DNA from 2 places in the Streptomyces sp. NPDC048643 genome. Region 2 is predicted to be linked to the other one. Evidence: riboswitches for the same ligand, from Rfam matches in the RefSeq annotation. Region 2 holds a riboswitch; the other holds the start of a gene.
The links. Region 2 has a riboswitch for S-adenosylmethionine ahead of AB0C62_RS06765 (putative leader peptide). Riboswitches for the same ligand answer to the same signal wherever they lie in the genome.
Positions count from the first base shown of each region.

Region 1: another riboswitch for S-adenosylmethionine. It lies ahead of AB0C62_RS40330 (aminotransferase class V-fold PLP-dependent enzyme); the one in region 2 lies ahead of AB0C62_RS06765 (putative leader peptide).

Region 1 covers NZ_JBEZHO010000080.1:4,839-12,067, forward strand. The annotation lists gene AB0C62_RS40300 (NlpC/P60 family protein) at 1-295, opposite strand, end outside; gene AB0C62_RS40305 (NlpC/P60 family protein) at 538-1,569, opposite strand; gene AB0C62_RS40310 (NYN domain-containing protein) at 1,889-3,238, opposite strand; gene AB0C62_RS40315 (hypothetical protein) at 3,273-3,512, opposite strand; gene AB0C62_RS40320 (rhomboid family intramembrane serine protease) at 3,664-4,419, shown strand; gene AB0C62_RS40325 (Lrp/AsnC ligand binding domain-containing protein) at 4,462-4,743, shown strand; gene AB0C62_RS40330 (aminotransferase class V-fold PLP-dependent enzyme) at 4,784-6,142, opposite strand; SAM riboswitch class IV at 6,330-6,446, opposite strand; gene trpD (anthranilate phosphoribosyltransferase) at 6,532-7,229, opposite strand, start outside.
Region 2 covers NZ_JBEZHO010000005.1:13,716-20,944, forward strand. The annotation lists gene AB0C62_RS06745 (IclR family transcriptional regulator) at 1-585, shown strand, start outside; gene AB0C62_RS06750 (PP2C family protein-serine/threonine phosphatase) at 823-1,947, shown strand; gene AB0C62_RS06755 (MFS transporter) at 2,004-3,290, shown strand; gene AB0C62_RS06760 (cell envelope biogenesis protein OmpA) at 3,392-4,228, opposite strand; gene AB0C62_RS06765 (putative leader peptide) at 4,349-4,414, opposite strand; SAM riboswitch class IV at 4,451-4,595, opposite strand; gene AB0C62_RS06770 (hypothetical protein) at 4,752-4,886, shown strand; gene AB0C62_RS06775 (amino acid ABC transporter permease) at 5,054-6,058, shown strand; gene AB0C62_RS06780 (amino acid ABC transporter ATP-binding protein) at 6,157-6,921, shown strand; gene AB0C62_RS06785 (ABC transporter substrate-binding protein) at 7,072-7,229, shown strand, end outside.

The DNA of each region.
Region 1 (7,229 bases), on a different contig from region 2:
GCGTCTCCCGCATGGTGTTGATGCGGTCCTGCTGCCGGGCGATCTCGTCCTGCGCGGTACCGATCTGCCTGCGCAGGGTGTCGGCGCGCTCGTCGGCCTTGTTGAACGCCTCGGTGGCCTTCTCCGCCTGGGTGTACAGGCGGTCCACCTCGGCGCGGGTGTCGTCCTGCGGTGCCGCGGAGGCGGGCAGGGTACCGAGTGCGGCTGCCGCCGCGGACATCACGCAGGCGGCGATGCCGAAGGCGCCGGCGCCCCGGTCGAAGCCGGTCGGTGCAAGGCGGCGATGGAACCCCACGAGTGGCCGCTCTCCCTTCCGCTGACGGTCCCCCGCCGTCGGGGGGAAACGCGCCAGACAGTAGCCGTGCGAGCACACACCGGCCAAAGACCTCTGCGGGCACACACAGTGACGCCCCGCCGGAGACGCAGGTCACCGACGGGGCGTGGGGTCAGCGGGAGTTGTCGCAATTCGCCCGTTTGGGCGGCGTGGCGAGGGGTCCCGTCAGGCGGCGGAGGCAGGCTCCGGGCCGCCCGTCCGGATCAGATCCGGACGCCGAACTGGAAGGGCATGTTGCCGATCGCCTCGTAGCGGACGACCGCGCCGGTGTGCGGGGCGTGCAGCACCTGGCCGTTGCCCGCGTACAGGCCGACGTGGTGGAAGTCGCCGTAGAAGATGACCAGGTCGCCGACCTGGAGACCGCTCTGCGAGTAGATCCGGGTGCCGGCGTTGGCCTGCGCCTCGGAGGTGCGCGGTATGGAGACGCCGGCCTGGGCGTAGGCCCAGGAGGTGAGGCCGGAGCAGTCGAAGGAGCTGGGGCCGGAGGCGCCGTAGACGTACGGCGAGCCGATGGCGCCCTGGGCGGCGGCGAACGCGGCGCCGGCACGGCCGGAGCCCTTGCTGTTGCCGAGGTTCACGCGCTCGGTGGCGCGGGTGGCGCGCTCCTGCTCCTTTGCGGCGAGCGCGGCCTTCTCGTTGGCCGTCAGCGAGTTCAGAAGCTTCTGGGCCTCGCCCAGCTTGCCCTGGACTTCCTTCTTCTTCTTCGCGAGCTCGGTCCGGGTGTCGGCGAGGTCCTTGAGCTTCTCGGAGGCCTCGGACCGCTGCTGGGCGAGCGAACGCTGCTTCTCCTGGACCTTCTTGAGCGACTCGACCTGCTGGGCGCTGAGCTGGTCCATGGCCGAGGCCTTGTCCAGGTAGCTGTCCGGGTCGGAGGAGAGGAAGAGCGCCACGGACGGGTCGATGCCGCCGGTGCGGTACTGGGCGCTGGCCATCGAACCGAGGCCGTCCCGCAGGTCGTTGAGGTCTTCCTGGCCGCGGGCGACGTTGTCCTGGAGGGAGCTGATCTCCTTCTGGAGCTTCTGCTGCTTCTCCTTGGCGCCGTCGAGCTTCTCCGTGGCCTTCTCGGCCTCTTCGTAGAGCTTGTCGACCTTGGCCTTGACCTCGTCCTTGCTGGGCTTCTCGGACGGCGCGGCATTGGCGACGTTGGCACTGAGGGCAACGGCGGCGGCGGCTGCGGTGGTGAGCACGGTCACACGGGTGCGGCTCGGCTGCTTGGGTCGACGGTGGGACGCCACGAAGGCGAGCTCCTTCTTCCTCCAGCCGCCTGCCGCGTCACGCCGACGGGCGGTGCCCCTCCACCGTCACTCCTGATGAGCGATCACCCTAGTTGGAGGTTCGAGGCCTGACCCTAGTGACCTTCTTGTGATCAGTTCAAATCCAAACCTGAAAATTCTTTGTCACGGAGTGCATTCTTTGCATTCAACTCACGTGCAGTGATGTCCGCTTGACACTACGTCGCGTGAACATCGGCCCAATTCGGGCATGCGGCCCAGAGGTTACGCATGGTGCGTAGGTTGCTCTTGCGACGTACACCCCAGATCGACGGGCGCCGTCTCAGCCACGCGTGAAGCGCTTGAGGAGGACCGCGGAGGCCACCGGCCGGGCGCCCGCCTTGGCGATGCCGTCGGCCACCTCACGGTCGGTCGAGGCGACGATGACCGGCCTGCCCGGCGGCTCGGCGCGCACCAGCTGGCGGATCACCTCGTCCGCGGTGACCCCCGGCTTGGAGAACAGCACCCGCACCCCGCGCGGCGGCGCGAGCAGCACCGGCGCGGCCAGCTCGGCCCCGTCGAAGACACAGGTGACCTCGGCGCCCGTCTGCGCGGCCAGCTGGGAGAGCTGCCCGAGCAGCCTGAGCCGCTGCTTCTCCAGCGGCATCTGGGGATAGCCGGTCTTCGTGACGTTGTAGCCGTCGACGACCAGATGCGCCTGGGGCAGCGCGAGCAGCTGGTCCAGGATCGCGGGGTCGTTCTCCGACAGGGCGCGGGTGGCGATGTCCTTGGGTGTCATCCGGCCGGGCTCGACCGCCTCCACCGTCTCCGCGGGCCGCACCGAGACGGGCGGCAGCGCCAGCTCGCGACGCAGGCCCTGAGCCGCGTCCAGCACGGTGTCGAGGAGCAGCCGCAGCCGCATGTCCTCGACGCTGCGCCCCTCGCGCGCGGCCTTGCGGCCGGCCTCCAGGGCCGCCTCGGCCTCGGCGAGGCGCGCCTTGAGCCGACGGCTCTCGCTCTCGGCCGCGGACACCTGGACCTGGCTCTCCGCCCGCGCCGCGTCCGTCTCGCCCTGGAGCTTGCGCAGCGCGGCCTCGCCGCGCTTCACGTCACTGAGGGCCCCGCGCAGCTTGCGGTGAAGCGATTCCGCTTCCTTGCGCGCCGCGTCCAGTTCCGTGCGCAGCCGCTCGGTCTCGGTCCTGATCTGGCCGCGCGCCGCCGCGAGTTCCTCGCGCAGGCGCTCCAGCTCGGCCCGGTTCTCCTCGTCGGCACGCTCGGCGTCCGCCCGCAGGGCCTCCTCGCCCGCGGCGGTCACCAGCTTCACCCAGCCCGCGGGACGCAGAACATAGGCCGCGGCCGCCACGTCCAGCGGATCCGCGGCCGGGGGTGGCGCGGCCGAGTCGAGGGCCGCGGTCAGCTCGGGCTGCGTCTCTCTCAGCTTCTCGGCGATGCGCTGTCTGAACAGCGGGTCCGTCTCCAGCGCCGCCGCCATGGCGGTACCGGCGAACTTGGCCCGCCGGTTCGGCGCGAAACGGGCGTACTGCCGCAGCTGCGCGGGCAGTTCGGCCAGCGTCAGCCCGCCGAAACCGTCCGAGACGATCTGCACGACGCGTCGGCGCACACCGTCGGGCAGCGGACGATCGAGCACCTCGGCGGCGCCGTCGTCCGGCTCCCCGCCTGTGGTCTCCATCATCCGTCACCCCAATATCCGTGCGGGGCCCGCTCCCTCAGGAGCCGGCACCCGGCCTGTCCACGAGTTCGACCTGATCCACCGCGTTGCACCAGCGACACCGCACCGACTCGATGGTCTCACTGACCACCTCGCGCTCCTCGACCTTCGGCTCACCGGCGAGGTCGAGGTGCAGGTACTCGACGACCTTCGAGGAGCGGGTGACGTCGAACCGCGTGAGGTTGCCGCAGAGCGAGCAGCGCCAGCGCGTCTTGGCGTCCGGCAGGGGAACCGTCATAGGGCAGTCGCTTCCTTCTAGTGTCCGTCCGGCACCGGTCGCCCGGTACATGTGGCTCGTAACCCTACGGCCTGGCGGGTAGTCGACGCTCGGCCGTCCACGGCGGCGAGGCTGTCTGTACCGATCCGTCCGGTACGTCATGCTCTGCACCATGATCGGCAATTGGAGTACGGCAATCGGCAGAGCGGTGCGGTCCCAGTCGGCACCGGTGACGTACGGGCTGATCGTCCTGTGCTGTCTGATCTTCGTCATCGGTCCCGCCTCGGGCCTCGATCCCGTGTACGGCGCCGGGGACGAGCTGCTGGCCGTCCAGCGGGCGTACTTCCGGCGCTGGGGCGTGGTGCCGGCCGATCTGTTCGGCGGGCCACTCCGTGAGGTGCTCACCCCGGCCACCGCCCTGTTCATCCACGGCAGCTGGCTCCACCTCCTGGGCAACATGCTCTTCTTCTACGTCTTCGGGCTGCTGACCGAGGAACGCATGGGCCATGTGGAGTTCGCGCTGTTCTACCTCGGGTGCGGATACCTGGCCCTGCTCGGCTACGCGGCCGCCAACGCGTCCTCGGAACAGTCCCTGGTCGGGGCGTCCGGGGCGATCTCCGCGGTGCTCGGCGCGTTCCTGTACCTGTTCCCCAAGGCCAGGGTGACCAGTCTCCTCCCGTTCCTGTTCTTCCTGCCGTTGCGGTTCCCGGCCTGGGTGGTGCTGCCGTTCTGGTTCACCCTGCAGTGGCTGGCGGCGGGCCAGAGCGAGTCGGGCCCAGGCGTCGCCTATCTGGCGCACCTGGTGGGCTTCTCCCTGGGCTTCGTCTACGCGTGGGTGCGGTTCGGGCGCCGCGGCACCGCCGTGCCCGTCGTGGGAGCCACGGTCGGCGCCCCGCCGGACGGACGGGGCCAGGTGGAGCGCGAGTAGGGTGAGATCCCCAGCAGTGGCCCCCTAGGGAGAGAACCAGCCGTGATCACCGCGATCGTCCTCATCAAGACCAGCGTGGACCGGATCCCCGAGATCGCCGAGTCGATCGCGTCGCTGGAGAGCGTCAGCGAGGTCTTCTCCGTCACCGGCACCTACGACCTCATCGCCATGGTCCGGGTCAGGTCCCACGACGACCTCGCGGACGTCATCCCCGGCAGCATCAGCAAGATCCCGGGCGTCGAGGCGACGGACACGCACGTGGCGTTCCGTACGTACTCCCAGCACGACCTGGAGGCGGCGTTCGCGATCGGTCTCGACTCCTGACCGAGGCGTACGCCGCCCCGCGGCGGTTCTTCGTGCGTTCCTAGACCGCCGGCACGCAGCGGCCGTCCTGGGTGCGGTACTGCCACCGCGCGCCGTCCCGCACCAGCTCGCGCACCGCGCGGACGAACCGCTCGACGTGCTCGTCGGGCGTACCGGCGCCGAAGCTGACGCGGATGGCGTTGAGGGACTTCTCGCCGGGCGCCGCCTCCGGGGCGCCGCACTCCCCCTGGGTCTCGGGGTCGCTGCCGAGCAGCGTGCGGACCAGCGGGTGGGCGCAGAAGAGGCCGTCGCGGACGCCGATGCCGTACTCGGCGGACAGCGCGGCCGCGAAGTGCGAGCTGTTCCAGCCCTCGACGACGAAGGAGAGGACGCCGACCCGCGGGGCGTCGTCACCGAAGAGGGAGAGGATCCGGACCTCCGGGACCTCGGCGAGGCCGGCGCGGACGGTGCGGATCAGGTGCCGCTCCCGGGCGAGGAGGTTGTCGAAGCCCTCCTCGGTGAGCGCCTTGCAGGCAGAGGCGATGGAGTAGACGCCGATCACGTTCGGCGAGCCGGCCTCGTGCCGGGCCGCGCTGTCGTGCCACTCGACGTCCACGCCGCCGTCCGCGCGCCGGGTGACCTTGCGGCTGGCGCCGCCGCCCGCCAGGTACGGGTCGGCCTCGCGCAGCCAGTCGGAGCGTCCCGCGAGGACACCGGAACCGAACGGCGCGTACAGCTTGTGCCCGGAGAAGGCGACCCAGTCGACGTCGAGGTCCTGGACCGACACCGGGTGGTGCGGGGCGAGCTGGGCGGCGTCGAGGACGATCCGGGCGCCGTGGGCGTGCGCGGCGGCGGCGAGCTCCCGCACCGGCCACAGCTCCCCCGTGACGTTCGAGGCGCCGGTGACGCAGACGAGGGCCGGCCCGTGGGGGTCGCGGGCCGCGAGGGCGTGCTCCAGGGTCGCGACGGCCTCGCCGTGGGTGCGCGGGGCGTTCAGGTACGTCACCCGGGCGTCGCGCCAGGGCAGCAGCGAGGCGTGGTGCTCGGTCTCGAAGACGAAGACCTGGCAGTCGGCCGGCAGCGCGGCGGCGAGCAGGTTGAGCGAGTCGGTGGTGGAGCGGGTGAAGACGACCTGGTCGTCGGTCCGGCAGTCGAGGAACTCCGCGACGGTCCTGCGGGCGTTCTCGAACAGGTCGGTGGACAGCTGCGAGAGGTACCCGGCACCCCGGTGGACGCTGCCGTAGTACGGGGCGTACGCCGCGACGTCGTCCCACACCCGCTGGAGGGCGGGCGCGCTGGCGGCGTAGTCGAGCGCGGCGTAGGTGACCTCGCCGCCGGTGACGAGCGGAACGGTGACGTCCCGGCCCAGGACCGGCAGCGGGGCACAGACGGAGGTGTCGGCGGCGGTGGTGACAGACATGGCGGGCTCCTGTGAGGCAGGCGGGATCGCCGCGCGAGCCGGCCGCCCGGGGGCAGCGCTCGGCGCAGGAAGGGGAAAAAGGGGTGTGCGGAGGCGGGGCTCGGCGCCCTATCGCATTCGCTTGCTCACAGAAGGCTCCCTCGAACGACCAGGACCCCTGGTTACGTCCACTCGAAAGAGTGGGAGGGGTCCGCGCTTGCCGCAGACCTCGCTGCCTACGGCCTGGTCTTCACCCGGGGCACCCCGCCACGGACGGAGGGTTGCCGGACAGCCGGCCGGGGCCTGATGGCTGTCGCTCATGACCTGATACAGCATCTTGCCAGAAGATCTTCGACGCGCAAGGCGCGGTCCGGATTCTGGACCGCGCCCTGCGTCACATCACCGGCGCCTCAGGCGTTGCTGGCCGCCACCCACCGGTCGAGGGTGCGCTTGGCCGCCCCGGAGTCGATCGCCTCGGCGGCCTTCGCCATACCGGCCCGGAGCTGGTCGGCGAGCGGTGCGTCGGCCGGCGACAGCGCCACCAGGGCGGCCGCCGAGTTCAGCAGCACGGCGTCGCGCACCGGACCGGTCTCGCCGTCCAGCAGACGCCGGGCGACCTCCGCGTTGTACGCCGCGTCGGCGCCGCGCAGCGCCTCCACCGGAACGACGTCGAGGCCGACGTCACGGGGGTGGAAGTGTTCCTCGGTGACCTTGCCGTCGCGGACCACCCAGACCCGGGAGCCGGCGGTGGTGGTCAGCTCGTCGAGGCCGTCGTCGCCGCGGAAGACGAGCGAGGAGTTGCCGCGCTCGGCGAAGACGCCCGCCACGATGGGCGCCATCCGGGGGTCGGCGACCCCGACCGCCTGGGCCCTGACCCGGGCCGGGTTCGTCAGCGGCCCCAGCACGTTGAAGGTCGTCCGGATGCCGAGCTGTCCGCGCGCCGCCGCCACATGGCGCAGCGCCGGGTGGAACTTGACCGCGAAGCAGAAGGTGATCCCGGCCTCCTCGGCCACCTCCGCGACCCGTTTGACCGTCAGCTGGAGATTGACGCCGAGCTTCTCCAGGACGTCCGAGGAGCCGGACGCGGAGGACGCGGCACGGTTGCCGT
Region 2 (7,229 bases):
GTCCGCAAACTCGACGACGGCGGGTTCATCCTCGGCGACAAGGTGCGCACGCTGCACACCCGGGGCCGCGGGCAGGAACTGCTCGGCCGGGTCCGCCCCACGCTCGCCGCGCTGCGCGACGAACTGGCGAGCGCCGCCTACCTCACCTTCTACGAGGACGGCGAGATCCGGGTCGCGGAGATCGTCGACGGTCCCCGGGCGCCCCGGGTCGACCTCTGGGTCGGCTTCGAGGACGCGGGACACGCCACCGCCCTCGGCAAGTCCGTCCTGCGGGAGATGGACGAGGAGACCCGCAACGACTACCTCGCCCGGCACACCCTCGCCGACCTCACACCCAGGACCATCACCAGCCGGCCGGAACTGCTGCGCCGGCTCGCCTCGTCGCCCGTGGCCCCCGCGGTCACGGACCTGGAGGAGTACGCCCTCGGTACCGTCTGCGTCGCCGTGCCGGTCTACAGCGGGGACACGCTCGGCTCGCTCGGTGTCTCACTGCCCGCCGACCGGCTGCCCCGGATCCGGGAGGTGCTGACGCGGCTCGTGCCGACGGCGAACCGGGTGACGCGGGGGCTGTCGCTCACTATCTGAAATCCCGCTCCTTGCGGTACTTACCTCGAACGTATTTCCTAGATGAAACGGACATTTCAGGAAGAATCTAGGTGAGGACTGCGCCCGGATATGAGTCAGGCCCGAGAGTACGTCGGCGAACACGGACGGAAACGTGCGGGGAGGGATGCGGGGAGGAACCGCATCCTCGGAAACGGAGCGGCGGCGGGCGGTAAGCGCGCCGCCGCCCGCGTCGCCCTCGGCACCCCGGTGCTTCCGCTGCTCGTCGTCGTCGCCATCGTGCTCGTCGACCTGACCGCCGGAACGGGCGTGATCTGGCTGTCGCTGCTGGCCGCGGGCCCCGCGATGGCCGCCGCCACGAGCCGGCCGCGCGGTGTCCTCTGTGTCGGTCTCCTCGCCGGAATCCTCGCCGCGCTGCTCGGCATCCGCGGCGGTGTCGACGGCGCCGAGCAGGCGGCCGTCCTCTCCGCCCTGGCCGCCGTCACCCTCGCGAGCGCCCTGACCAGTGCGCTCCGGTGGCGCCGTGAGCGGGTGCTCGCGGCGGTCCGTTCGGTCGCCGAAGCCGCGCAGCACGCCGTCCTCGCACCCATCCCGTCGAGCGTCGGGCCGTTCCAGGTGGCGGTCCGCTACAGCGCCGCCGCGGCCGAGGCCCGGATCGGAGGGGACCTCTACGCCCTCGTCCCCACGCCCTACGGCGTCCGGATGATCATCGGCGACGTCCGGGGCAAGGGACTTCCCGCCGTGGGCACCGCCGCGCTCGTGCTCGGCATCTTCCGCGAGGCCGCCTACGACGAACCCGACCTGCTCGCCGTGGTCGGCCGGATAGAGCGGAGCCTGGCACGCAACCTCGGATACGACGACTTCGTCACCGCGGTGGTCGCCGGATACCCGGAGCCGGGCCGGCTGGAGGTCGTCAACTGCGGACACGCGCCGCCGTTGCACGTCCGTGCCTCCGGACACGTGTCGTCGGTCGAGCCCGCCCACCCGGCGCCGCCGCTCGGACTGCGAGGGCTGACGTGCGAGACGCCCAGCCTGCAGGTGCTCCCGCTGGCCGACGGGGACCAGCTCCTCCTCTACACCGACGGGGTCACCGAAGCCCGTGACCACGGCCGGGCGTTCTATCCCCTCGCCGAGGGCCTGGCCCGGCACGTCTCCGACGAGCCGGCGGCCACTCTCGACGCCCTCGACGCCGAACTGCAGGCACACGTCGGGGGACGGCTGCACGACGACGCGGCCCTGCTGCTGCTCCGCAAGCCGACGGTTCAGGACTCCGTGGAACCGGCACCCGCCGTCCTCACGGGTGCCGGCGCCCTGACGACCGTCGCCCGGAGCGGCCCCGCGGCCCCGGGTTCCGGACTGGGCTGTGGCATGGGCGTGGAGTAACCGCGACTGGCTGGATCTCATCGTGCGCCGGTCGGGGCCCTCTAGGGTGCCTGGCCGTGACGGTCTCTCTGGGTGAATCGACGTTGTGGCGCGACCGGCGGTTCGTCCTGCTCGCCTCCGCTCGGGTCGTCTCCGTGCTCGGCAACGGTTTCGCGCGGGTGGCGCTGGCGTTCGCGGTGCTCGCCCTGCCGGGAGCGAGCGCGGGCCGGCTGTCGCTGGTCCTGGCCTGCCAGGCCGTGCCCCAACTGGCGTTCATCCTCATGGGCGGAGTGATCGCGGACCGGATGTCGCGCTCGCGGTTGATGGCCCTCGCGGACGTCCTCGGCGCGGGCGCCTACGCCGGACTCGCGGCGATGGTGCTCACCGGGCACGCACCCCTGGCGGCCATGTGCCTGCTGGCGGTGGCCGCCGGAACCGCGTCGGCGCTGTTCGCGCCGGCGATGGACGGCATGCTGCCGCTCGTCGTGCCACGAGACCGGCTGCAACGGGCCAACGGACTGCTGCGGATGGCCACCAACAGCTCCCTCCTGCTGGGCCTCGCGCTGGCGGGCGTGACGGTCGCGCTGGTCGGCCCGGGGTGGGCGCTCGCGCTCAACGCCGCGTCGTTCGTCGTCAGCGCGCTGCTGACCGCCCGGCTGCGGGTGACCACGAGACCGCGCGGCCGGACGTCGGGATGGGCCGATCTGCGCGAGGGCTGGCGGGAGTTCGCCTCCCGGCAGTGGCTGTGGGCCGTGGTGGCGCAGTACGCGGTGGTCGTCGCGGCACTCAACGCCAACGTCGGCGTCCTCGGCCCACTGACGGCCGAGCGGCACTTCGGCGGAGCGAGGGCCTGGTCGGTGATCGTGGCGGCGCAGGCCGTCGGCACCGTCGCCGGCGCGGGACTCGCCGCCCGGGTCCGCGTGCGCCGACCCCTTCTGGTGGCCGTCCTGTGCACTTTCCCGGCCGCCGTGCCGATCGCCCTGCTCAGCGTGGCGGCCCCGGTCTGGCTGATCGCCGGGGCCATGTTCGGCACGGGTGTCACCTCGGACGTCTTCGGAGTGCTCTGGGCCACCACCATCCAGCGGGAGATCCCGGAGCAGGTGCTCTCCCGCGTCAGTTCCTACGACTGGTTCGGCTCGCTGGCTCTCGCACCGCTCGGACTGCTCGTCGCCGGGCCCGTCGCCACCGCCGTGGGGACGGACAAGGCCCTGGCGGGGTGCGCCGCCCTGATCGTCCTGGCCACGGCGGCCACCCTGTTGTCACCCCAGGTACGCAGCCTGCGCGCCACCGTCGACAAGCCCCCGGCACCGGTGCCCGCGCCCAGGGCCGTGGAGTGCGAGACGGGCGAGGAGGCGGCCGGCTGACCCGTGGGCGCCTGCCGCTTCCGCGGGCCCGCGTGGCCAGACACGAGTGGGTCGTGGGAGAGGCCCGCGAGGACTTCGGCCCTTTCCTCGCGGGCCGGGGCTCACGCCGCGGCGCGCACTCCGTCGTTCCCGGTCCGGAAGGCGGGGAGCTCACCGAGGCGGTGGACGTAGTCGCGCAGGCGCGGGTGGGAGCACAGGACTTCGGCCGGGCCGAGTTGGGAGAGAGCCACCCACGCGTCCACATCCGCCGCTGTCAGGCTGTCCCCCAACACGAACGCGGCGCCGGTGAGTTGGCAGTCCAGGAGATCCAGGGCCGCCGTGCGGTCCGTGGGGCGCGCGGACGGGGTGACGTCCCGGTCGAGAAGGTCCCGAAGGGCCTCGATGTCGGCCGCCAGGGACGGCGGGAGCAGGGTGGGCGCGTCGCCCCCCGCGTGCTCGGACGGCAGGCCGGTGAGGTCGCGGAGGATGTCGGAGGTGTCGTTGCTGACGATGCGTCCGGTCCAGCGGTCGCAGAGCGCGGGTGCCGTGAACGGTCCGTCGTAGTGGTGTTCGGTGGCCTCGTAGGCGCGGCGCAGCGAGGCGAAGGCGTCGGGCGTTCCGGCGGGGTGGGTGAGCAGGGTCGTGGCGACCGAGTTCGTCAGGCCCAGCAGGCCGAGTGTGATCGAGATACGCAGCGAGCGCGGACAACTCGCCGCGAGATACACCTCGTAGCGGTGCGGCGCCGGGTAGAAGCCGCCGGCCAGACCGACTCCGATGCGGCTGTGGGCGGTGCGGGGGAGGGGCGGGACGGAGGTCCTGGAGCGGGTGGCCGAAGGGGACGGACTCGGGCCACCGGCGCGGGTGAACAGACCTTCTCCGTCATCGGTGTGGGTGGTCGAACTCTGGCCGCAGGGACGGGATCCGGCTGTGCTGGAACCGCGCGAAGCTGTCTCGGGCATGACTCTCCCTAGGGGGAACGAGGAAGCCATCGCCGCCTTGTGGGCATGGGCGATGAGCGGCTGAATGCGAAGCGACCGCGCCGAACGCGCGGGCCAGGACCGAAACGGGCCGGCAGCGGATCAGTAGGCGCTGGAGACGCGCAACAGATCGATGTGCAGGCGCCTCGTCAAGTCGTTCCTCGGCATTCTCACCGGTCCCACCTCCGGGGCTCGCGGGACGCGAGACCACGCTTGCCCCACCGCACCGGCGGGACCCGGTCGTCACCCGGGGCACCCCGTCGCGGTGGAAGGGTTGCCTGTCAGCGAGCCGGGGCCGATGACCACAGGAGCGGGCGAACCCGCGCCGTGGGCGCTGACAATCGTGACCGTCCATGCCAGTCTCGATGCGCCCCGCGGCGCCGTCAAGAAGGCGGACGACGCGGTCTCACCTGGTGGGCACGCGCATTGACATTCTTTTCGGGCCGGGCCTAACGTGCGGCCCACAACGAGATGCCCCAGGGCCGGAGAAGTGATGGTGACAGCGATGTACGCAGCTGACGGGACGGCCGCTTGGCGGCGCCTCGGCCGCGACGTGCTGTGCGCGGACCGCTCCGTCGACCTGCTGCGCGTCAACAGCGCACTGTGTACGGGCATGTGTCGCACCCTCCGCCAAGGCTGACGGCTCTTCCTCCGAGTCTCTGACGACCACCGCTGTCGCGGTGTCCCCCTCTCCGTCCAGCCCCCGTTCCCGTGCGCCCGTGTCTCGTCGTGTGCTGAGCCCTCACGGCTCCACATCACGCTGCCGCTCGCCGTGGTCCGGGGTGTCCGAATCCGCTGGAGCTCTCCATGAGTGAATCTCCGGGCATAGCTGTGTCCTCCGGATCAGCGCCGCCCGCCGAGGTGATCCCCCGTTCCGACGTCCCCGCCGCGCCGAAGCCCCTGACGGCGCAGCGCGTCCTTCCGCTCCGGCGTCCCGGCCGCTGGATCATCACGGCCGTCGTGCTCGTGCTGGTCGCCCAGATCGCCCACGGCCTGGTGACCAACCCCTTCTACCAGTGGGACCGGTTCCAGTACTGGTTCCTGCGCCCGACGATCCTCGACGGTCTGCTCATCACGCTCGAAGTCGCGGCGTACAGCGCGGTGTTGGGCCTTCTCGGCGGCATCCTGCTGGCGCTGGCCCGGCTCTCGCCGAGCCCGGTGCTCCGCGCCGTGAGCTGGGTCTACACCTGGCTGTTCCGCTCGGTGCCGCTCATCGTCGTCCTGCTCTTCCTCTACAACTTCAGCGCCCTGTACAGGACGCTGAGTGTCGGAGTGCCGTTCGGGCCGGCCTTCTTCTCCTTTGACGAGTCCCGTCTCGCCACCGACATGGCCGTCGCCGTCATCGGCCTCAGCCTCAACGAAGCGGCCTACGCCTCCGAAGTGGTGCGCGGCGGCCTCCTCTCGGTCGACCAGGGCCAGCACGAGGCGGCCTCCGCGCTGGGCCTGCCGAAGCGGTACCAGTTCGCGAGGATCGTCTTCCCGCAGGCGCTGCGCTCCATCACCCCCAACTACGTGAACCAGCTGATCGGCCTGATCAAGGGCACCTCCCTGGTCTTCTACGTCTCCCTGCTGGACCTCTTCGGCTCCGTGCAGAGCATGGGCAGCACCTATCCCGGCGACATCGTGCCGCTGCTCCTGGTCGCCACCGCCTGGTACCTGATCCTGACCAGCGTCGTGTCCGTCATCCAGTTCTACGTCGAGCGGCACTACTCGCGGGGCGCGCTGCGCACCCTGCCGCCGACCCCGCTGCAGAAGGTACGGAACGGTCTGCGCGACGCGCAGGCCCGACTCCGCAGGGAGACGGCGACATGAGCGGCGAAGCGCGTCGGACGACGGTGAAGACGAGGACGGCTCCCGAGGACGCCGTGCCGGACGCGGCCTCGGCGACCGAGGTGATCGGAGCGCTGGAGATCCAGCCCGCCGCGGTCGAGGTGCACGACGTGCACAAGTGGTACGGCGCCCACCAGGTGCTGGACGGAGTCGAGTTGACCGTGCGACCCGGTGAGGTCACGGTCATCCTCGGACCCTCGGGGTCGGGTAAATCGACCCTCCTGCGGGTCATCAACCATCTGGAGAAGCCGGAAGTCGGCCATGTCAGCCTGAACGGCGAGCTCATCGGGGTCCGCAGGCACGGCGAGCGCCTCAAGGAACTGAGCGAGCGCGTCATCCTCGGCCAGCGCAGCCGCATCGGGTTCGTCTTCCAGAACTTCAACCTCTTCCCGCACCTGACCGTGCTGGACAACGTGGCCGCGGCACCCGTGGCGACCGGCAAACTGTCCAAGCCCGAGGCCCAGCAACTGGCCCGCGATCTGCTCACCCGCGTGGGCCTGGCGGACAAGTCCGGTGCCTACCCGAGGCAGTTGTCGGGCGGACAGCAGCAGCGGGTGGCCATCGCCCGCGCCCTCGCCCTGCGGCCCGGGGTCATCCTCTTCGACGAACCGACGTCCGCGCTCGACCCCGAACTCGTCGGCGAGGTACTCGCCGTCATCAAGGATCTGGCCAGAAGCGGCACCACCCTCGTCATCGTCACCCACGAGATCGGCTTCGCCCGCGAGATCGCCGACCGGGTCGTCTTCATGGACGGCGGCCGCATCGTCGAACAGGGCCCGCCCGCGCAGGTGTTGGACAACCCGCGGCAGGAGCGCACCAAGGACTTCCTGAGCAAGGTCCTCTGACCGACCCCCGACGCCGAGCAACAGCCGGCCACCTGCCGGGGCGGGCCTCCGCACGGCCCGCCGGCACGCACGACCACGCCCACCCGATGTCGCGGCCCGCCGGGACCGCGCCCCCCACACCCTCACCGCACACACCCGACAAGGACAGTCATGCGCACCCTCCCCTTGAACAGCAGAATTCTTCGCGGCGTCACCGCCACAGCGGCCGTCGCCTCCCTCGCCGCCGGGCTCGCCGCGTGCGGGGGTGACAGTGACGCGGCAACCCGGACGCAGGACGCCTCGGCCGGATCCGTCACCGTCGGCGCGCT